DNA from 2 places in the Solibacillus sp. genome. Region 2 is predicted to be linked to the other one. Evidence: predicted binding sites of a transcription regulator. Region 2 holds the regulator's gene; the other holds the start of a gene.
What was found. Region 2 encodes LexA, which represses DNA repair genes until DNA is damaged. Its sites were predicted from a motif close to CGAACATATGTTCG; they were not measured.
Positions count from the first base shown of each region.

Region 1 (11,194 bases), on a different contig from region 2:
GAGAAGATGGATGCCTGATTTTATATAGGAGTTTGTTGCTGCTTTAGCAAATCGAACCCCAAAAAGCTGTATTTAAATCCTATGCCTATTGCAGCGTATAACGTACCAACACTGTACCTGTACGAGATTCCCCTACTAATTTCAGGAGTTTCGCACCTTCCAGTTCTTTTGTGAAACGGACTGATTTTGACAGGAATTGCTCCTCTTCTTCTGTAACAAGGACATCACTTAAACCGATATCCGCTTTTCCGAAGTTCGAGAAAACCTGGCCATCCAGTGCGACTGTTTTCGGAACATAAATTTCTACTGAACCTGATAGTGCACGTGCCTTGATTTTATGTGCTTCTGCACTCGTTGTGGTAATGACAACATGTCCATTCATCGATTCAGCTTCGACTTCATTTAATTCTCCGTCTACGTAGATACGTCCATTCGCTGTCCCGATTTCCAGATCTTGACCTTTAATATCGCGGGCTTCTACTGCACCATTGCTCGTTTGCAGTTCCGCATGATCAAATGTTGCATTTTCCAGACGGATTATGCCATTATGTGTACGCGCTTTTACAAGCTTTGCATCAACCTGTTCGATTGAAACACTGCCTGTTAATAATTTCGCAATGACTACATCATAATGTTTTTCTGGAATAGCTACTTGTACTTTCACTTGCGCAAATTTATTTGTTGACTGAATAAACAATTTGTCATTTGTCAGCTTCGACATATTTTCCGTTGCCTGTGCAATCGTTTCTTCCTCAGTACCTTTTAATGGTGTTTTCCCTGTCACATTCACAGTAACTAAATCATCCGCAGCACGTACGATATCGACTTTACCATTGGCGATTTCAAGCTCTACCCCTTTAACATCAGCTACAGGGTAAGCATACGTTTTAGTGAAATCCACTTTTTCTCCAAACGGTGTATCAATATCAAGCTCTTTAAACTTCGATAAGGCAGCACCGACTAACCCTGTCATGCGTGTGCTGAATTGCGATAAATCCTGCTTAATATCGCCCATAAACTCGTCCATTTTTTTATTGAATTCTTTATCGTTAAATGACTTGCCGAAAATATCTTCAAATCCTGTTGTTTTACGTTTTTCTTTTTGCTCTTCAAAAATTGGTTCTGCCTTATGCGGCTCTTCCTCATACTTTTCTTCAAAAACCGGTTGTTCTACTGGTGCTGCTTGTGATGGAGTGGATTCCTTTTCCGACGACAATTTTTCAAGTAATACAATCGCCTCTTCTGCCGTAATTGTACCGCTTTCAACTAATTTCAAAATGCGTTTACGTTCTTCTTGCATAAAAAATTCCTCCCTCTGCTTCGTATATAGTTATTATACGAGGAGGGAGGACGAAAAGTTTCGTTTGCGCTCTTAGTTTTTCAATCTATTTATTTTGCGCTTCTTTAATTCTCGATTCCATACGTTCACGGTCACGTTCCAGAATCGGTTTTAAGTAGCGTCCCGTATAACTTTCTTTCACTTCGGCTATTTTCTCCGGCGTACCTGTCGCTAAAATGGTACCGCCACCTTCGCCGCCTTCAGGACCTAAATCAATAATATGGTCGGCTGTTTTGATCACATCGAGATTATGCTCAATAACAAGCACAGTCTCCCCGTTTTCAACTAAGCGCTGCAGTACAATCAATAAACGGGAAATATCATCCGCATGCAAACCGGTCGTTGGTTCATCCAGAATATAAAATGATTTGCCGGTTGAACGCCGATGCAATTCGGACGCCAATTTTACACGTTGTGCTTCACCGCCGGATAATGTTGTCGCAGGCTGACCAAGCTTCACATAGCCAAGACCGACATCGACAATCGTTTGCAGTTTACGCTGGATTTTTGGCAAGTTCCCGAAAAACTCCAATGCATCTTCTACCGTCATTTCCAAAATATCGGAAATATTTTTGTCTTTATATTTTACTTCCAGTGTTTCACGGTTATAACGCTTCCCGTGACAAACTTCACACGGCACATAAACATCCGGCAAGAAGTGCATTTCGATTTTAATAATGCCATCCCCGCGGCAAGCTTCGCAACGTCCGCCTTTTACGTTGAACGAAAAACGTCCTTTTTTATAGCCGCGCACTTTCGCTTCATTCGTCATCGCAAAAACATCACGAATATCATCGAATACGCCAATATACGTTGCCGGGTTCGAACGCGGAGTACGGCCGATTGGCGATTGGTCCACATCGATTACTTTCTCCAGCTGTTCTAAACCTTCTATTGTTTTATGCTTGCCCGGCTTCACTTTTGCCCGGTTCAGTTTTGATGCGAGTGACTTATATAAAATTTCATTTATCAATGTCGATTTACCGGAACCGGACACACCTGTAACGGCGATGAACTGCCCTAATGGAATATCGACACTGACATTTTTCAAGTTATTTTCAGAAGCGCCTTTAATCTTTATTTTCCGGCCGTCTGATTTACGGCGTTCAAGCGGAAGCGGAATAAATTTCTTCCCGCTTAAATATTGACCGGTAATCGACTCTTTGTTTTTCATTACTTGTTTTGGTGTCCCTTGTGCAATGACTTGACCGCCATGTACACCGGCACCCGGTCCGATATCGATTAAATGGTCCGCTGCCATCATCGTATCTTCATCATGCTCGACGATAATTAATGTATTGCCGAGGTCGCGCATATTTACAAGTGTATTAATTAAACGGTCATTATCGCGCTGATGCAGACCGATTGATGGCTCGTCCAAAATGTAAAGGACACCTGTTAAGCGGGAGCCGATCTGTGTTGCCAGTCGAATACGCTGTGCTTCCCCGCCGGATAATGTTCCAGCAGATCGTGCAAGCGTTAAATAATTTAAACCAACGTCCAATAAGAACTTCAGTCGTTCAATAACTTCACGAATAATTAAATTCGCAATCTGGCGTTCTTTTTCCGTTAATTCTACTGAACTAAAGAACTCATACATTTCCTGAATGGAGTGGCGTGTCGCTTCCGAAATATTCTGGTCTTTAATTTTTACTGCCAATGTTTCCTTTTTCAGACGGTGCCCTTTACAAGTAGCACAAGGCTGTTCAGTCATGTACTTTTGCATTGATTCGCGCACATAGTCCGAAGAAGAATCAGTAAAGCGGCGCTCGATATTCGCGATGACACCTTCAAATTCGATCTTTTTCTTATGCACACTGCCATAATCATTCGTATATTCGAATAGAATTTCCTCTTTTCCAGAACCGTATAAAATTTTGTCCATTTTTTCCTTAGGAATATCTTTTACCGGCACATCCATTGGAATATTGTAGTGCTTGCATACCGATGCCAACAGCTGCGGGTAATAGTTGGATGATACGGATTCCCATGGTGCAATCGCATTTTCAAGCAATGTTAAATCCCAGTTGTGAATGACCAGGTCAATATCTGCCTTTGCTTTACTTCCAAGGCCGTCACATGTTGGACAAGCACCGAATGGACTGTTGAATGAAAACATGCGCGGCTCCAGTTCACCAATCGAAAAGCCGCATAGCGGGCATGCATGGTGCTCACTGAATAACAGCTCCTCATGATCGATGACATCGACCAGAACGCGGCCATCCGCAATTCTGAGCGCTGCTTCAAGGGAGTCACTTAAACGTGTTTCATTGCCCTCTTTTACGACAACACGGTCCACGACTACTTCAATCGTGTGTTTTTTATTTTTTTCGAGCTCGATATTGTCATCGAGATCACGCAGTTCCCCGTTTACACGGATCCGCACAAAGCCTTGTTTTTTCAAGTCTTCAAGCAGTTTTACATGCGTTCCTTTTTTCCCTTCAATAACAGGGGCAAGCAGCTGCATTTTCGTGCGCTCCGGAAATTCCATAAGACGGTCGACCATTTGTTCAATCGTCTGTGATGTAATTTCAATCCCATGTGTCGGGCAATACGGTTTTCCGATACGCGCAAAAAGCAGTCGCAAATAATCGTAAATTTCTGTTACTGTTCCGACAGTCGAGCGCGGGTTACGGCTCGTCGTCTTCTGGTCGATCGAAATCGCCGGTGACAGCCCTTCAATTGTATCGACATCCGGCTTGTCCATCTGCCCTAAAAATTGTCGTGCATATGCAGACAATGATTCGACGTAACGACGCTGCCCTTCCGCATAAATCGTATCGAATGCCAATGAAGATTTACCGGAACCTGAAAGCCCTGTCACAACAACAATTTTATCGCGAGGAATTGTGACATCAATATTTTTTAAATTATGCGCTCGTGCACCTTGTACGACAATTTCTGTATTTTTCACATTGTTCACCCTTCTGCTTTCAATTCAAATATCATGTCACGTAGTTCAGCCGCGCGTTCAAAGTCAAGCGCTTTTGCGGCTTCTTTCATTTCAACTTGCAATGTTTCAACAAGCTTCTCCAGCTCTTTTTTCGTCAGCTTTTTACCGCCTGTCACTTTTGTAATATATGTTTCTTCCTGTTCCGCAGCTTGTGTTGCGCGGATAATATCAGGAATCTTTTTAATAATCGTTTTCGGTGTAATACCATGCTCTTCATTATACGCCATTTGAATTTCACGACGGCGCTTCGTTTCACCGATCGCCTTTGTCATTGAATCCGTCATATTATTGGCATACATTATGACATGACCGTTCGAGTTACGTGCAGCACGTCCAATTGTTTGAATGAGCGAACGTTCCGAACGGAGGAACCCTTCCTTGTCCGCATCCAAAATCGCGACAAGTGATACTTCGGGAATATCTAGACCTTCCCGTAATAAGTTAATGCCGATCAGCACATCATATGTTCCTTTACGAAGCTCCCGGATAATTTCGATCCGTTCCAGTGTTTTGATTTCCGAGTGCAAGTATTCGACTTTCAAGCCCATTTCTTTTAAATAGCTCGATAAATCTTCAGACATTTTCTTCGTTAATGTCGTGACGAGTGTCCGTTCATTACGGCGGATACGCTCATGGATTTCATCGATCAAATCATCAATCTGTCCTTCAATCGGACGGATATCAATTGTCGGATCAAGCAGCCCTGTCGGACGAATAATCTGCTCCACCATGTCCGGTGTATGTTCTAATTCGTATGGGCCCGGTGTTGCCGATACATAAATCGCCTGGCTAACTTTAGACTGAAACTCGTCGAACATAAGCGGGCGGTTATCCAGTGCGGACGGCAGACGGAAACCATGCTCAACCAATACCCCTTTGCGAGCCTGGTCCCCATTATACATACCACGTACTTGCGGTAATGTAACATGGCTTTCATCAACAACAAGCAAAAAATCTTCAGGGAAGTAATCCAGTAATGTATATGGTGTCGCCCCTGCTTCACGCAATGTTAAATGACGCGAATAGTTTTCGATACCTGAGCAAAAGCCCATTTCCTTCATCATTTCCAAATCGTAGTTTGTCCGTTGCTCCAAGCGCTGTGCTTCCAGTAATCGGTCTTCCGAACGCAATGTTGTAAGACGCTCCTCCAGCTCTTTTTCGATATTTTCAATGGCGACTTTCATTTTTTCTTCGCGGGTAACGAAGTGGGATGCCGGGAAAATGGCTACGTGCTGACGGTCCCCTAAAATTTCGCCTGTCAGTGCATCCACTTCACGGATACGGTCAACTTCATCACCAAAAAACTCGATACGGATACAGTGTTCATCGCGTGAAGCCGGGAAAATTTCGACAACATCCCCGCGTACTCGGAAAGTACCGCGTGTAAAGTTAATATCATTACGTTCATATTGAATGTCAACTAGTTTCCGCAGTAGCTGATTGCGCTCGATTTCCATCCCTGTACGAATGGAAACGACCATTTCACGATATTCTTCCGGATTACCGAGACCGTAAATACACGATACGGATGCGATAATAATGACATCTTTCCGTTCAAATAACGCAGTCGTTGCCGAGTGGCGCAATTTATCGATTTCTTCATTAATACTTGAATCCTTTTCAATGTACGTATCGGTTTGCGGTACATATGCTTCCGGCTGGAAATAGTCATAGTAGCTGACGAAATACTCAACCGCATTGTCCGGGAAAAATTCTTTGAACTCACTATATAATTGGCCGGCCAGTGTTTTATTGTGTGCCATCACGAGCGTCGGCTTATTCACTTCTTTAATTACATTGGAAATCGTAAATGTTTTACCCGTACCTGTCGCCCCAAGCAATGTCTGGTGACGCTTGCCTTCTTTAACCCCTTGTATGAGCTGTTTAATCGCTTCCGGCTGATCCCCGGCAGGCTGATAGGCGGACTTTATTGTAAAAGTTTCTGTCATATTCAGATTGTCCTTTCTGTCGCTTATATTATCTTCTATTTTAACATACCCGTTTTTAATTTACGATAAAATTGCGAACGTACATTCGAATTTTGTGTGGTTGAGTTTTTTTAGGTTGGCTGTGTTTATTAGAGCTGTGGTGGCGGATATTAGAAAAGTGCGGTGACTTATTTGAAGATTGGGACCGGTTATTTGAAACTCTTGAACACTTATTAGAAGAATTATCCTTTTTATTAGAAAATAACCAATTTATTGGAACTATTTTAATTTTATTAGAAACTTTCCATCACTTATTAGAAAACAACTACAACCCGCCGCTTGCCCATAAAAAAAAGCCACCTGGAATAGGTCGGCTTTTAGGAAACGGTTTCCAATAACTCATTTAACTCTGTAGTATAGCTGTGAAATGCTTGTTCGTTCTTTTGATCTAACGATGTATCGATAAGTAACTTTAATTGTTCAATACGTTGCATCCGCTGCAACCGACTAATAAATAAATCTAAATAAATTTCATTCAATAGCTTCTCTGCATGATGTTCAGTGGACTGCTGACTAACCGCTTTTAAAAAGTCTGTATACGAATAATATTTATCCATCGATATCACCTCGACCTCTTTTAACCATTATAAGTTAAAAATCATATAATTTGCAATATATTCTGAAAAATTATCATATGACAGAATTTTCTAAATATAATGTTGATTTTTAGCAAATTATGCAGTAGTTTAGATGTATAGTGAAAATTTAAGCGATTAAAAAAGTAGGAAAGATAGGGGATACAAAATGATTAGTAATTTAACACAAAAATCCAATTACATTATTTCTAACTCCACCTTTTGTTTGAAGTCCTATCAGCATCGAGATAAAATTCACACTGCCATATTGGACAAGTACGGCCAATCTACTTCTCCGTATAAACCTTTAAAAATCATCCGCGATACGTGTCGTCTGCATGGAAGTTCCTATGATGCCAGCAAATATCAGTCGAGGCGATTTTTCGGAGAGAATAAACATAAATTGCCGATAATGGTGGCCTATGATTTCGGGGATCCGTGCATTTTATTCCCGCTATTTTCGCCGTTTTCACCTCAAAATATTTGGTTATCCTTGAATCCTATTATTAATATTAGTGAAGATGGTGATAAAACGCTCGTAACTTTTGTGGATAATACTGAAATTAGTCTGGACATCAATATGAAATCCTTCAACCAGCAATATGTACGCGCTGCGATGTACTATAAATATCTGCTGTTACAGCGCAATGCCATCTTATAAGAGCATCAGCTATTTTTAAAATATTCAGCAAGAAGTAACTCACTTTGATTACGAAGGCGAATATTCGAATATCTTCTGCACTCCATGATTCCCCCAAAGTAAAAATGATACTCGGTAAACAAATCATCCGTTTTGCCTCTTACTAAGCGCATCTGATGAAGTTTAAAATAGTCCTTCGTTTCTTTTAAGTCATGCTCTATTTTGATACGTACAGCATCGATTAATTGCAAATAGGGATTTTTAAATTTGAACGGACTTTGCTCCACAATTGAGTAATCCTTCCCAAGAATAATTAACAGCAACGGCAAATAAATCCCAGCCTCATAATACGGAATCGTTTTAGAAGGAATTTGCAGCATACGAATACCTCCAATTAATAAGAACGTTTGTTCGTATATGTATTTTCACATATTTTTTTAAATCTGACAAGTGGAAAATTATTACTTAGCTTAAATTTCACTAAAAAAAGCCGCGCCTTAGCATTTCAATACTAGGGCACGGCTATTTTCAGTTACGAAATACTTATTTCTGATGAGCATTCGGACGAATACCCGCCGGAATCGGATTGACGTATGCACCTTTCGTTTCCGCCAAGAGCTCGCGTTTCGCCTCTTCAATTAACGAAGGATTTTCAAGTAAATCCACCGCTGTTAAAGCCAGCACTTTCGCTGCATATAAAAGCCCTTTATGTGCAAGCGACGTTTTGCCTTGCGATACAAGCTGCCACGTATGCAGTGGTGTGCCGAATACGAAGCAAGGAGCGAAAAATTGCCCTGTCGGTACAACCCAGCTTACATCTGCTACATCAGTCGAACCCGCCATTGTATAGCTGGACACTTCATACGGTACAATTTCATTTAAAAATACACCATCAACATATGCTTGTTCTAAATCAAAAGATTGAGATCCGGCCAATGTCGTTACTTCATTTTTGGCTGCTGCGATTTCATCCGCCGTAAGCGTACCAACCATTTCTTTCGCATAGTCCATTTCAGAACCGCTGTATGCCGGCAATCCTGCTTGCTGCAAGTTTTTAAATAGTAGACGGTTCAATAGATCGTTCGGTATATAATTCGAGCATGCTTTGTCAAACTTCACTGTTAATTTAGTTTCCGTCATTAAAGCCGCACCTTCCGCAATTTTTACAATGCGCTTATAAATATCATCCACTTGCTGAATGTCTTTTCCGCGGATTAAATAAAGCACTTCTGCATTTGCCTGGACGACATTTGGCGAAAGGCCCCCCGTATTTGTTACGGCATAATGCATGCGAACATTTGACGGAACATGCTCACGCAAGTAGTTTACTCCAACATTCATCAGTTCTACTGCGTCAAGCGCACTGCGTCCTAATTCAGGCGCATTTGCAGCATGGCTGGCCACGCCTTCAAACTCAAAATATACTTGATAGTTTGCAAGCGACGAGAAGCTGAAAATACTTGCAAATGAATTCGGATGCCATGTAAGTGCAATATCAACATCGTTAAATACACCTTCACGTACCATGAAAGTTTTCCCGGAGCCGCCTTCTTCAGCAGGACAGCCGTAATAGCGAATTTGTCCTTGTAATTCACCGCGCTCAATTAAATCTTTTAATGCAAGTGCTGCCGCAATGCCTGCTGTTCCTAATAAATTGTGTCCGCAGCCATGTCCGTTCCCGCCATCAATAACCGCCTGACGCGTTGCACTTTGCGACACTTGGCTTAATCCCGGGAGCGCATCAAATTCCCCCAAAATTCCGATAACAGGGCCAGCTGTTCCATATGTAGCAACAAATGCCGTATCCATGTTTGCAATGTTTTCTGTCACTTGGAACCCGTGCTGACGTAAAAATTCAGTTAATAGTTCTACCGACTTCTGCTCCTGAAAGCGTGTTTCCGCAATATCCCAAATCGAATTTGACAGTGCAATAATCTGCTGCTCGTATTGCATAACTAATTGTTCAATTCTGTTTTCCCGGACGGTACTGTTCATCTTGTCATCTCCTATTACAGTTTTAATAATGTATTGAGCCATATTTTTAACGCTGGAAGCATGTCTTCTTCGCGAATATCAAATTTTTCGTGGTGATGCCCTGCCGCAAGATCTGTACCGATAATCGAATAGGTTGCCAAACCGCCATTTTTTTGAATGCGATCCATAAAAAATGTGGCATCTTCAGAACCTGAATTAAAGTCGCTGTATTCCTCATACGGAATGTGCAGATCATTGGCCACATCAGCTAAAATCGCACTTAGCGCTTTACTTGAAGGAACGCTCATCGCTTCCCCTACTTTTTTCAATGCGACACGAACACCATACATTGTTTCGATCCCAGCAAAAATCTGCTTGACCGCATTTTCATAAAACGCATTAACCTCTGTCGTTTCGCCGCGCACTTCCAGCTCCATCTGCGCCGTTGACGGAATAACATTGCGGCCAAGACCTGCATGCAATGTTCCGACATTGATTCGGTGACTTCCCTTGCTATGCGGCGGCAAACTATGCAACGCGACTGTTGCCTGGGCAGCTGCCAACAATGCATTTCTTCCTTCTTCTGGAACACCTCCCGCATGTGCTGCTACGCCTGTAATTGTCGCATCAAACTTTGATGTAGCCAAAAATCCTGCCGAACCTGCAATAAACTTTCCGGCTTCTACCCCTGTTCCAATATGAAGCGCAAAGAAATAATCGATGTTATCAAACAAAGGTGATTGAACGATAGAAGCCGCCCCGCGCACCCCTTCTTCAGCAGGCTGGAAAATAATTTTAATCGTACCGCTGAACAGGTCGCGATGCTGCATAATTTGTTCCGCTAATCCTAAGCCCATCGCAATATGGCTATCATGGCCGCATGCATGCATGAACCCGTCATTTTGCGATCGAAACGCTAAATTATTCGGTACATGATCTGCTTCCGTTGATTCGAAAATAGGAAGTGCATCAATGTCGACACGGAAACATACGGTCGGACCAGGCTTGCCTGTTTCCAGAACTGCTAATACACCTGTATAGCCGCCTTCCATTTTCGACAGCCATTTTTCATTTGCACCGGCATTTTTGGCTGCATCATAAAATCGTTCGATCATCGCCTCGCTCGGTAATCCCATCCGTTCCGACACATTCAGCTCTTTACCGACATACAGTTTGTATCCCCATTCTTCCAGCAAGTCCGCAATGCTGCTCGTCGTATTAAATTCCAGCCACCCTGGTTCCGGATATTGGTGGAACTCTCTACGCCAGCCTATCAGTCTTTGTAAATATGAATTTGATATGTCAATCATCTGTTTCCCTCATTCCATTTATAATTTGTAATAAATACCCGGCCCAATCGGTATATTGAAAATTACGAAAATTAACATTAGCAAAATCCAGAAAATCAAGAAAATGATAGTATACGGAATCATTAATGACATCAATGTTCCAATTCCAGCCTTTTTATTATACACCTGCATAAATCCTAAAATGATCGCAAAGTAAGTATTTAAGGGTGTGACCATGTTCGTCGAAGATTCCCCAATACGATACGCTAACTGAATGAATGCCGGATGGTACCCCAGCACTAGAAACGTCGGCACGAAAATTGGTGCAACCAACGACCATAAAGCCGAACCACTAATAATAAATAAACTTAAGACAGCTACTAACAGCACGAACAGAATAATCGCAAAAATATTCGTTAAATTGATTGCTGCCAGG
Region 1 is NZ_JBELZM010000009.1:27,032-38,225, forward strand. Features, by position in the region: gene ABS917_RS10335 (DUF4097 family beta strand repeat-containing protein) at 86-1,300, opposite strand; gene uvrA (excinuclease ABC subunit UvrA) at 1,386-4,253, opposite strand; gene uvrB (excinuclease ABC subunit UvrB) at 4,259-6,241, opposite strand; gene ABS917_RS10350 (IDEAL domain-containing protein) at 6,598-6,837, opposite strand; gene ABS917_RS10355 (competence protein ComK) at 7,025-7,516, shown strand; gene ABS917_RS10360 (YhjD family protein) at 7,522-7,875, opposite strand; gene ABS917_RS10365 (M20 family metallopeptidase) at 8,039-9,490, opposite strand; gene ABS917_RS10370 (amidohydrolase) at 9,505-10,779, opposite strand; gene ABS917_RS10375 (AbgT family transporter) at 10,798-11,194, opposite strand, start outside.
Region 1: uvrB (excinuclease ABC subunit UvrB) is a predicted target of LexA. The motif match lies at 6,316-6,329, and genes of this name have one in related genera.

Region 2 (11,194 bases):
ATCGTACGTCCTCAAATCATTTCAGGTACACATGCAATTACATTGAGTTTATTCGGTGTCTTACGTCCAGGTGATGAATTGGTCTATATAACAGGTAAGCCATATGACACACTTCAGTCGATCGTTGACGGGGGTGAAAAGGATACAGGTTCCTTGAAAGACTATAAAATCGGCTATTCCCATGTAGATTTAATCGACAACAAGGAAATTGATTGGGAAGGTGTAAAACAGGCAGTAAACGAAAATACGAAAATGATTGCGATTCAGCGGTCAAAAGGCTATGCGACACGCCCGTCATTTACGATGGAACAAATTGCTGAAATGGTTGTGAAAATCAGGACAATCGCACAAGATGCCGTTATTTTTGTAGATAACTGCTACGGGGAATTTGTAGAGTTGCTTGAGCCGACAGAAGTTGGTGTTGATTTGATGGCCGGTTCATTAATCAAAAATCCTGGTGGAGGTTTTGCAAAAATTGGGGGATATATTGCAGGTCGCGCAGATTTAGTGGAAAAATGTGCATATCGTATGACATCACCGGGAATTGGTGCAGAGGCAGGGGCTTCTTTAAACACGTTAGCAGATTTTTACCAGGGCTTCTTCATGGCACCACATATCGTTGCACAAAGTCTAAAAGGTGCAATTTTTACGTCGGCAATGCTTGAAGAAATCGGTATGACGACATCTCCGCATTACACTGATGTCCGCACGGATCTCATTCAATCAGTCTCATTCCAAACGGCTGAACAAATGGTGGCATTCTGTCGTGAAATTCAAGCTGCTTCACCTGTTAACGCTCACTTTGCGCCAGAGCCTGCCTATATGCCTGGCTATGAGGATGATGTCATTATGGCGGCAGGTACGTTTGTCCAAGGATCAAGTATTGAATTAACAGCAGATGGTCCAATTCGTCCTCCCTTTACAGCATTTATACAAGGCGGCTTAACATATGAACATGTAAAATATGCCATTTGTGCAGCTGTCCAAAAACTAAAATAATCTTTAGGAATCGTCCATTTATTGGACGATTTTTATTGTGCATAAAATTTGCTTTATTCTGTTAATCATTTGCTCATTTAAAAAAGTTATGTGAGTTTTTCTGACATACATTTGACATTGTAAATAACAAGTCGTAATATAGCCATAAGGGAGGTGAATTAAATGAGTAGTGAAATTCGACGTTCAATGCCACTATTATCGATAAGTATCGTCATGCAATTAACGGATCTGACAGCAAGACAAATCCGTTATTATGAAGAGCATGATTTAATTCATCCACACCGGACTGAGGGAAATCGACGCATGTTTTCTTTAAATGATGTTGACACTTTACTGGAAATCAAAGATATGCTTGAGCAGGGTATTAATATGGCAGGGATCAAAAAAGTATTTGCATTGAAAAATGACCCGGCAGCACAGAAAGCAAGCAAAGAAATTTCCGATTCGGATTTACGTAAGATTTTACGTGAAGAAATGCGTCAAGCACAACGTATGCAAAAAACATCTATTCGCCAAGGGGATTTATCGCGTTTTTACCAATAGCGCGTAAATTATAAAAGATCGAGTAAAATCGGTACTGAACAAATTTAGGAGTGTGGAATTTAGTGGGCAAATATACAAAAGACGATATTAAACGTCTAGTAGAAGAACAACAAGTAAAATTCATTCGTTTACAGTTTACAGATATTTTAGGAACAATTAAAAACGTAGAAATTCCTGTAAGCCAACTAGATAAAGCATTGGACAATAAAATGATGTTTGATGGTTCATCAATCGAAGGTTTTGTACGTATTGAAGAGTCAGATATGTACTTATATCCGGATTACGATTCATTCATGATTTTCCCTTGGACAGCTGAAAAAGGAAAAGTAGCTCGTTTCATCTGTGATATTTACAATCCGAACGGTACGCCATTTGCAGGCGACCCACGTAATAACCTGAAACGTGTATTAAAAGAAATGAAAGAGCTGGGATTCACAGATTTCAACTTAGGGCCTGAACCAGAGTTTTTCTTATTTAAACTTGATGCAAAAGGCGAACCAAGCCTGGAAGTAAATGATCACGGCGGATATTTCGATTTGGCACCGACAGATTTAGGCGAAAACTGCCGACGCGATATCGTATTGGAACTAGAAGAAATGGGCTTTGAAATTGAAGCATCTCACCATGAGGTTGCACCGGGACAACATGAAATTGACTTTAAATATGCGGATGCTATTACAGCTTGCGACAATATCCAAACATTTAAGTTAGTTGTAAAAACAATTGCTCGTAAACACGGTTTACACGCAACATTCATGCCAAAACCTTTATTCGGTGAAGCCGGATCAGGAATGCACTTCAACGTTTCATTATTTAAAGGAAAAGAAAATGCCTTTTATGATGAGTCTACTGAATTAGGTCTTTCTGAAACAGCGATGCAATTCATGGCAGGCGTACTTGACCATGTTCAAGGTTTTACGGCAATTACGAACCCGACAGTAAACTCTTATAAACGTTTAGTACCAGGTTATGAAGCACCATGTTACGTAGCATGGTCTGCACAAAACCGTTCACCATTAATCCGTATACCTTCTTCTCGCGGAATTTCAACACGTGTAGAAGTTCGTTCGGTCGATCCATCAGCAAATCCATATTTGGCGATGGCAGTAATCTTAGAGGCTGGTCTGGAAGGGATTCGAAAAAAATCAACGCCACCACCAGCAATCAACCGCAATATTTATGTAATGAGCGAAGAAGAGCGTAAAGCAAACGGCATCGATAACCTGCCTGCAGCTTTAGATGACGCGTTAAACTTACTTGCAAAAGATGAAGTTGTTCAACGAGCATTAGGCAACCATATCTATGCTAACTTTAAAGAAGCAAAAGAAATCGAATTCGACATGTACCGTTCGACTGTCCATCAGTGGGAACGCGACCAATATATGAAAATGTACTAAGAAAAAGCGCTGGAGCTTAAAATTCCGGCGCTTTTTTATGTATACATAATTGTTAATAGTTATAACCAAAATAATTGCTGGAACTGAAAAAACCGGCAATAAAAATTGCCGGTTCAATATTTTTATTTATTGCCGTTTTGGAATTTGTTCTTACCAAATTGACCAGAAGCCTGTTGTTTTTTAGCTTCGGCCTGCTGGTTTTGCTGTTTCACTTGGTTAACATCTGTTTCCATGCCAAACTCTGCGCTCATTGAAGAAAGCTTTTTCTGTAAACCGCTGTTTGCGAACAATCCAGAAGATTGCTGCTTTTTGGCTTCAGCTTGCTGGTTTTGCTGCTTCACTTGGTTAACATTTGTTTCCATACCAAACTCGGCTTTCATTGAATTCGGTTTTTTCTGTAAACCACTGTTTGCAAACGCACCGGAAGCTTGTTGCTTTTTAGCTTCAGCTTTTTGGTTTTGCTGCATTACTTGATTAACGTCCGTTTCCATACCAAATTCGACGTTTTTATTATTGATGTTGTTTTTATTTTTTGACATCAATATCACCTCCTGAGATTATTCTGTTCAGAGGTTGTTTTATTATTCGGTGAAATAATTTGCCAATTTTTTTAATAAATTTAAAAGTGGAGGGTAACAATAAAAGGACAATGAAACTGGAGTGTTTGTCACGTATATATCCTGATCCTGTAAATGCAATTTAAAATGAATTTTATACTTATAAAGCTAATTACTGAGAAAAAGGCTAGGTATGTCGATCGGTTAAACCATATAATAGTAAGAGACAAATACTTTAATAATATAAGGAGGAAATTATGAAACTCGATACAATGATGCAAGAGTTAGAAGCACTGGGCAAAGAGCGTACAAAAAAGATTTATATGTCCAATGGTGCAAAGGAGCCGGTTTTCGGTGTAACGATTGGCTCGATGAAACCGTATGTAAAACAAATAAAGATAGATCAGGAACTGGCTGAACAGCTCTATGCCACAGGCAACTATGATGCTATGTATTTTGCAGGAATCATTGCGGATCCGAAAGCTATGACTGAGGAAGATTATGACCGCTGGATGGATCAGGCCTATTTCTATATGATTTCCGATTATGTTGTTGCAGTGACATTGGCGGAATCCGATATTGCGCAAGAAGTAAGCGATAAATGGATTGCCAGTGGTGAGGACCTGAAAATGTCGGCAGGCTGGCATTGTTACTGCTGGCTTCTCGGAAATCGTAAAGATGAGGAATTTTCAAAGGAAAAGTTAATGGATATGCTTGAGTATGTAAAACACAATATCCTTCAAGCACCTCAGCGTACTCAGGTGGCAATGAATAATTTTGTCATGACTGTCGGTGTTTCATTTAAACCTTTACATATTGAAGCTGTGCAAATTGCCAATGAAATCGGACCAATTGAAACGAAACGTGAAGGGAAAAAACCGGGTCTGCTTCATGCATTTGCGGAAATTGAAAAACAGGTGGAAAAAGGGCGAATCGGTTTTAAACGTAAATATGTACGTTGTTAATTGTAAAGAGTTAAACCTTGTTTTTTAACAATACAATTGTATAAACTAAAATCAGGAAATTTCAAGGAGGCTTATTACATGAAAAAAAGTATTGCTATCGATATGGATCAGGTGCTAGCAGATTTTTATTCGAAATTACGTGTTACGTATAACGAGAATTTCGGAACAAATTTTACAGATGAAGAGTTTCTTATGACGACACAGCGTGATTTGCCTCGAGAAGATGCAAAAAAATTATTTGCTTTATTAAATGAGCCTGACTATTTCAGAGATTTAAAAGTACTGGATGGAGATGCAATTGAAGTCATTCAGGAACTGCAGGAGCATTATGAAATTTTTATTGCGACAGCTGCAATGGATGTACCGGGTTCATTTACAGCGAAATACGATTGGCTGATGGAGCATTTACCCTTTATTAAAACACAGAACATTGTGTTTTGCGGAAATAAAGCTGTAATACATACCGATTATTTAATTGATGACAGCCCACGCCAGCTTGCAGCATTTAAAGGAACGGGCATATTGTATTCGATGCCGTACAATCGATCAGAAGAATGTTTCATACGTGTTCAGAACTGGAAAGAAATAAAACAGTATTTTATAAAACAAATGGAAATTGTATAAAAATAAAGGGTTGCGGTTGTGCAATCCTTTTTTATTTTTTGTAGTCATTTAGTATAACGAAATAGTATAATTTAAATTATTGGAATTATCTACAAACTATAAGGGGATAAAAAGAATGAAACCGATTATTGGATTAACAATGTATGATTTTGACAAGAAATTGGATATTAACAACGCATATTTAACTTCCATTGAACAAGCTGGAGGTATTCCGATTTGTATACCGAATGCTACAGAAGAAAACGTAGATGCATTATTAAATCTAATTGATGGCCTCGTATTAATTGGTGGAGCGGATATAGATCCGTTGTTGTTTAATGAAGAGCCGCACCGTCATATCGGAAGTGTTGTACGAAAGCGGGATGACAGCGATCTTTTATTAATGAATGAAGCCTTTAAAAGACAAATGCCTGTTCTCGGTATTTGCCGCGGACAACAGATTATGAATGTCGCATTTGGGGGGACGATCATTCAGGATATACCATCACAAGTAGAAAACACAATTTTACATAAACAAACTTCAAAGCGCGGGGAATTGGCACATACCGTTGAAGTAAAAACACCAAAATTTAAAGAAATATTTAAAGAAGACTCATTTCGTGTAAATACATTTCACCATCAATCGGTTGGAAATCTCGGGGAAGGGCTCGTTGTTTCGGCTGTCGCTAAGGACGGCATCATTGAAGGGATTGAACATGAATCGCATCCATATTGTGTCGCGGTGCAATGGCATCCGGAAGAATTGGCTCCAAACGGGGATGTATATGCACAGCGCTTATTTAACAGTTTTGTAGAAGCATGCAATAAATAAATATAGGCTCAGTCATTCGCGGCTGGGCTTTTTGTTTTAAAAATAAAAAGCTTGCCGATTATATTAGAATGGCAAGCTTAATAATTAATGGATATTTCGATAGAGGCCGACTACTTTACCTAAAATAGAAACTTGGTTGACAATGATTGGCTCCATTGAGCTATTCTCAGGCTGTAGACGGAAATGAGTTTTTTCTTTGTAAAAGCGCTTGACAGTCGCTTCATCGTCTTCCGTCATTGCTACGACAATCTCTCCATTGTTCGCAGTAGACGTTTTTTTAACGATAACATAATCCCCATTTAAAATACCGGCTTCAATCATGGATTCTCCCATAATTTCAAGCATAAACAATTCCTCTTCCGGTGAGCCGTAAGCATCCGGCAACGGGAAATATTCCTGAATATCCTCGATTGCGGAAATAGGCAGACCAGCTGTAACTTTACCGATCAACGGAACATGAATGACACCTTGTTTCGCAATGTTCATCTCTTCCTGGTCCAATATTTCAATGGCACGCGGCTTTGTAGGATCACGACGGATAAGCCCTTTACTTTCTAAACGAGCTAAATGCCCGTGGACAGTTGAACTGGAAGCTAAACCTACTGCTTCTCCAATTTCGCGAACTGATGGCGGATAGCCTTTAGAACGAACTTCCTCTTTTATAAAAGTTAGAATAGCTTGCTGCCGCTTTGAAATTTTTTGTGTCAACTAACTCACCTCTTTATCATGCTATTTTTCTTAAAGTAAGTATAGCAGTATGCGAACACGAATGCAAACATAAGTTCGAAAAAACGGTTGACAAAAACATATGTTCGTATTATTATGAGAACAAATATTCCGAACATACATTCGAAAGAGGGTTTTTCTAATGAAAAGAATTAAATTAAATGGCTTCACATCAATGTTTCTACTATTCTCTATACTTATGATTGCTTTATTCATGATGCAGGATGATAAAATTGAATTATACGAACACGTAAGCATAGAGCACGGTGATACTTTATGGTCGTTGGCAGAACAATATCGTGGTAAAATGGCTAAGCATGATTGGATCAATGAAGTAAAAAAGGAAAACGGAATGCTGGATGAAAAAGTTGTTTTAGGACAAGTATTGGTTGTACCTGTAGAAAAAGATTCACAATACATTGCTCAGCTGAATGAATCCTCCGATATGCAATCGATTAAAGTAGCGAGAGGGAACAATGATAAAAACTAAAGCAGTAATTTATTGCCGTGTCAGTACGGATAAAAATACTCAGGAAACATCACTAGTGCGTCAGCAGGAAGAACTGACAAAATATGCAAAAACATTCGGCTATAAAGATGTGGAGATTTTCATGGATCAGCATAGTGGATATGATGTCGATCGAGACGGATTGCTCGATATGCTTGACTATATGAAAGAGTACGGTATTAAAGCATTATTTGTACAGGACGAGACACGTTTAGGTCGAGGAAATGCCCGTATGGCAGTGCTTCACCTACTGCAAAAATATGAAGCGACAGTATATACATTAAACGATGCAGGTCCAGTCATATTAAACGAAATGGATACAATGCTGCTTGAAATTTTGGCGATTGTAGAAGAATATCAGCGCCGTATGCATAATGCAAAAATCCGCCGGGGAATGCGCCGCGCTGTAGAAAATGGCTACCAGCCGCAAAATAATTTAAAAAATCGTGGCAATATTGAAGGGCGTGAACGAAAAGAAGTGCCTGTCGAAGAAATTGTTCAGCTTCGCCAGAAAGGTTTAACATTTGCGGAAATTGCTACGACTTTGTCGGGTTTGGGAATTTCTATCAGTAAAGCGACCGTACATAGAAGATATATTGAATATATGGAGCGACTTGAAGAGTAAACACTTGTTTTCAAGTCGTTTTTTTTATACCTTTGTAGTAGGTAGGAAGAAAGGTGAGATTCAAATGTTATCAAAAGAAAAATTAGCTCGCATTAATGAGCTTTCTAAATTAGCGAGAGAAGGTAAATTGACTGAAGAGCAGGCGAAGGAACGTACAGCACTGCGCAAAGAATATTTAGATACTTTCCGTACTACAATGCGCGATACAATCGAGCATGTGAAAGTAATTGATGAAGAAGGCAATGATGTGACACCTGAAAAATTAAAACAAATTAAATCACAGAAGAAATTCTTAAACTAATTACATTTCATTAATATGTCACAATTAATATAAAGTATGACATATTTTACGGGACGTTTTTAGAAATTATTGTTTTCTTGTGGAAATTTGTCTACACTATAAAATGTATAAATATCGTACGAGGAAAGGATGTCACATAATGACACAACAGATGGATCAGTTAGCAATTAACGCAATCCGTACACTATCAATTGACGCAATCGAAAAAGCAAATTCGGGTCACCCAGGTTTACCAATGGGTGCTGCACCTATGGCCTATACATTGTGGACGAAGCAATTACGTCACAATCCACAAAATCCTAATTGGTATAATCGCGACCGTTTTGTACTATCAGCTGGACATGGTTCCATGCTTTTATATAGTTTATTGCATCTAGGCGGCTACGGTTTAGAGATGGAAGAGATCAAAAACTTCCGTCAATGGAATTCAAAAACACCGGGACATCCTGAATATGGTCATACAGTTGGTGTAGAAGCGACAACTGGTCCATTAGGACAAGGTATTGCAATGTCAGTAGGTATGGCTATGGCTGAACGTCACTTGGCAGCAACATACAACAAGCCAGGTAAAGACATTGTAGACCACTATACATTTGCTCTTTGCGGTGACGGAGATTTAATGGAAGGTGTTGCTGCAGAAGCAATTTCTCTTGCAGGTCACTTAAAATTGGATAAATTAATTGTACTATATGATTCAAATGACATTTCACTTGATGGTGATTTAGAAAAGTCATTCTCTGAAAACATCCAAAAACGTTTCGAATCTTACGGCTGGAACTATTTAAAAGTTGCAGACGGTACAGATATCGCGGAAATTAATTCAGCTATTGAAAAAGCGAAGCAAAATACTGGCGGCCCAACTGTAATCGAAGTGAAAACTGTCATCGGTTTTGGTTCTCCTAACAAATCTGGTAAAGCTGATTCACATGGTGCGCCACTAGGGTTTGATGAAGTTACTTTAACAAAAGCTGCATACGCTTGGGAACATGAGCCATTCTTCGTTCCAACTGAAGTATACGATACATTTAAAGCGGCAAGCGAAGTGCAAGGTGTACAAGCAGAAGCAGCATGGAACGAATTATTCGAAAGCTACAAAAACGAATATCCGGAACTGGCTGCACAATTTGTAAACGCAATGGATAACAAATTACCGGAGAATTTTGCTTCTGAATTACCTGTATATGAAGCAGGTACTGCAGTAGCTACTCGTTCATCATCTGGTGATGCAATCAATGCAATTGCAAAAACAACACCATCATTCTTCGGTGGTTCTGCTGACTTAGCAGGATCAAACAAAACAACAATTAAAGGCGCTGGCGATTTCTTTGCTGAAACTCCGGAAGGCCGTAATATTTGGTTTGGTGTTCGTGAATTTGCAATGGGTGCTGCGCTGAATGGTATGGCATTACATGGCGGTTTAAACGTATTTGGCGGTACTTTCTTTGTGTTCTCTGACTATGTACGCCCAGCAATTCGTTTATCTGCATTAATGGGTTTGCCTGTAACATATGTGTTTACACATGACTCAATTGCAGTAGGGGAAGATGGTCCTACACATGAGCCAATCGAGCATTTAGCATCATTACGTGCAATCCCGAATCTATCAGTGATCCGTCCTGCTGATGCAAATGAATCTGTAGCAGCATGGAAATTAGCTGTAGAGAGCAAATCAACGCCAACTGTATTAGTATTATCCCGTCAAAACTTGCCGGTATTAGATGTTGCAACAGAGACAGTATACGATGGTGTTGAAAAAGGCGCTTATGTTGTTTCAGCTTCATCTAAAGAAACTCCGGATGTCCTGTTAATTGCAACAGGTTCTGAAGTTGGCTTGGCAGTAGAAGCGAAAAAAGCATTGCTAGCAGAAGGAATTGACGCATCTGTTGTATCAATGCCATCAATGGACCGCTTTGAAAAACAGTCGAAAGAATACAAAGAATCTGTATTACCTAAAGCTGTGACGAAGCGTTTAGCAATTGAAATGGGAGCATCACTTGGCTGGCATAAATATGTTGGTTTTGAGGGCGATGTATTGGCGATCGATAAATTTGGTGCATCGGCTCCAGAGAAAATTGTGTTAAAAGAATACGGCTTCACAGTAGAAAATGTAGTTGCGAAAGTAAAAGCACTTTAGTTCGAAGCTCAAAATGTCACTTGTCTACTATGGCAAGTGGCATTTTTTCATTTATAGATCATTCAGAGGCGGGCCAATCGTTTAGAATGACAAGAAAAAAGCTTTGGCAAAAAGAGCAAATTCAGATACAATATGCCCATACAAATAATTGGATAACGTGCGATTTTCCTGAAGGAATGGTACGATAATAAAGAAATATGGAAGTATCAGATGAAGGATGTGGATGAATAATGACAGCAGAAAATAAGCAAAAAGAAATTACTACATATATCGAACAGACACTTTATTTCTTATCGAATAAAGCAGACCTTGAAAAATTCCAAACAATGCTTCAAAAAAATATCGATGAAAAAAGAGCTTCCTCCACGTCAACGACTGATTTTTATGATCGATTAATGTTAAATATTGCGTATTACGTGGAAAATAAAATGGCATGGACAGATCTTGTTCGGGAGACATTCAGTTCAGGAAAAGTGCCAGCCGTTTCTTATATTGAAAATGAATTGATGGCACAGCAAATGCAAATCCGCAATAGTGTCGGAGAGAAAATGGACGATTACAAGAAAGCATTCCATCAGCAATATGAAGCATTAAAGGTAGAAGATGAAGATGTGATATACGATTATGCGTATGCATCCGTAGAGCATGCATTCCGTATTGATTTTTTAACGGTTGCCTGTGCAAAAAATGCAAATATTTTAACAGAAGGCGATATTGAAGAAACAATCAAAATGCTGGATGGCTATATGGCTTATTACACGGACCAGCTTGTCAATAAAATGACGCTTTCTTAAAAGGAGATTTAAAATGAACACACCATTTATTTATTTACACAAAGCACCTAAAGTCGAGGCAGATAAGCAACCTGCGATATTCTTGCTGCATGGTTTAGGGAGCGATGAAAACGATTTACTGCAACTTGTTGATTCGTTTTCAACAAATTGTCATATTTTTAGTTTGCAAGGACCGATTAAACATCGTCCCGGCTTTGCATTTTATACATT
Region 2 is NZ_JBELZM010000002.1:193,403-204,596, forward strand. Features, by position in the region: gene ABS917_RS03075 (methionine gamma-lyase family protein) at 1-999, shown strand, start outside; gene ABS917_RS03080 (MerR family transcriptional regulator) at 1,162-1,542, shown strand; gene glnA (type I glutamate--ammonia ligase) at 1,605-2,939, shown strand; gene ABS917_RS03090 (gamma-type small acid-soluble spore protein) at 3,062-3,478, opposite strand; gene ABS917_RS03095 (DNA alkylation repair protein) at 3,754-4,461, shown strand; gene ABS917_RS03100 (5' nucleotidase, NT5C type) at 4,540-5,085, shown strand; gene ABS917_RS03105 (gamma-glutamyl-gamma-aminobutyrate hydrolase family protein) at 5,201-5,896, shown strand; gene lexA (transcriptional repressor LexA) at 5,981-6,604, opposite strand; gene yneA (cell division suppressor protein YneA) at 6,765-7,112, shown strand; gene ABS917_RS03120 (YneB family resolvase-like protein) at 7,099-7,755, shown strand; gene ABS917_RS03125 (DUF896 domain-containing protein) at 7,820-8,056, shown strand; gene tkt (transketolase) at 8,196-10,190, shown strand; gene ABS917_RS03135 (DNA helicase) at 10,421-10,984, shown strand; gene ABS917_RS03140 (alpha/beta hydrolase) at 10,998-11,194, shown strand, end outside.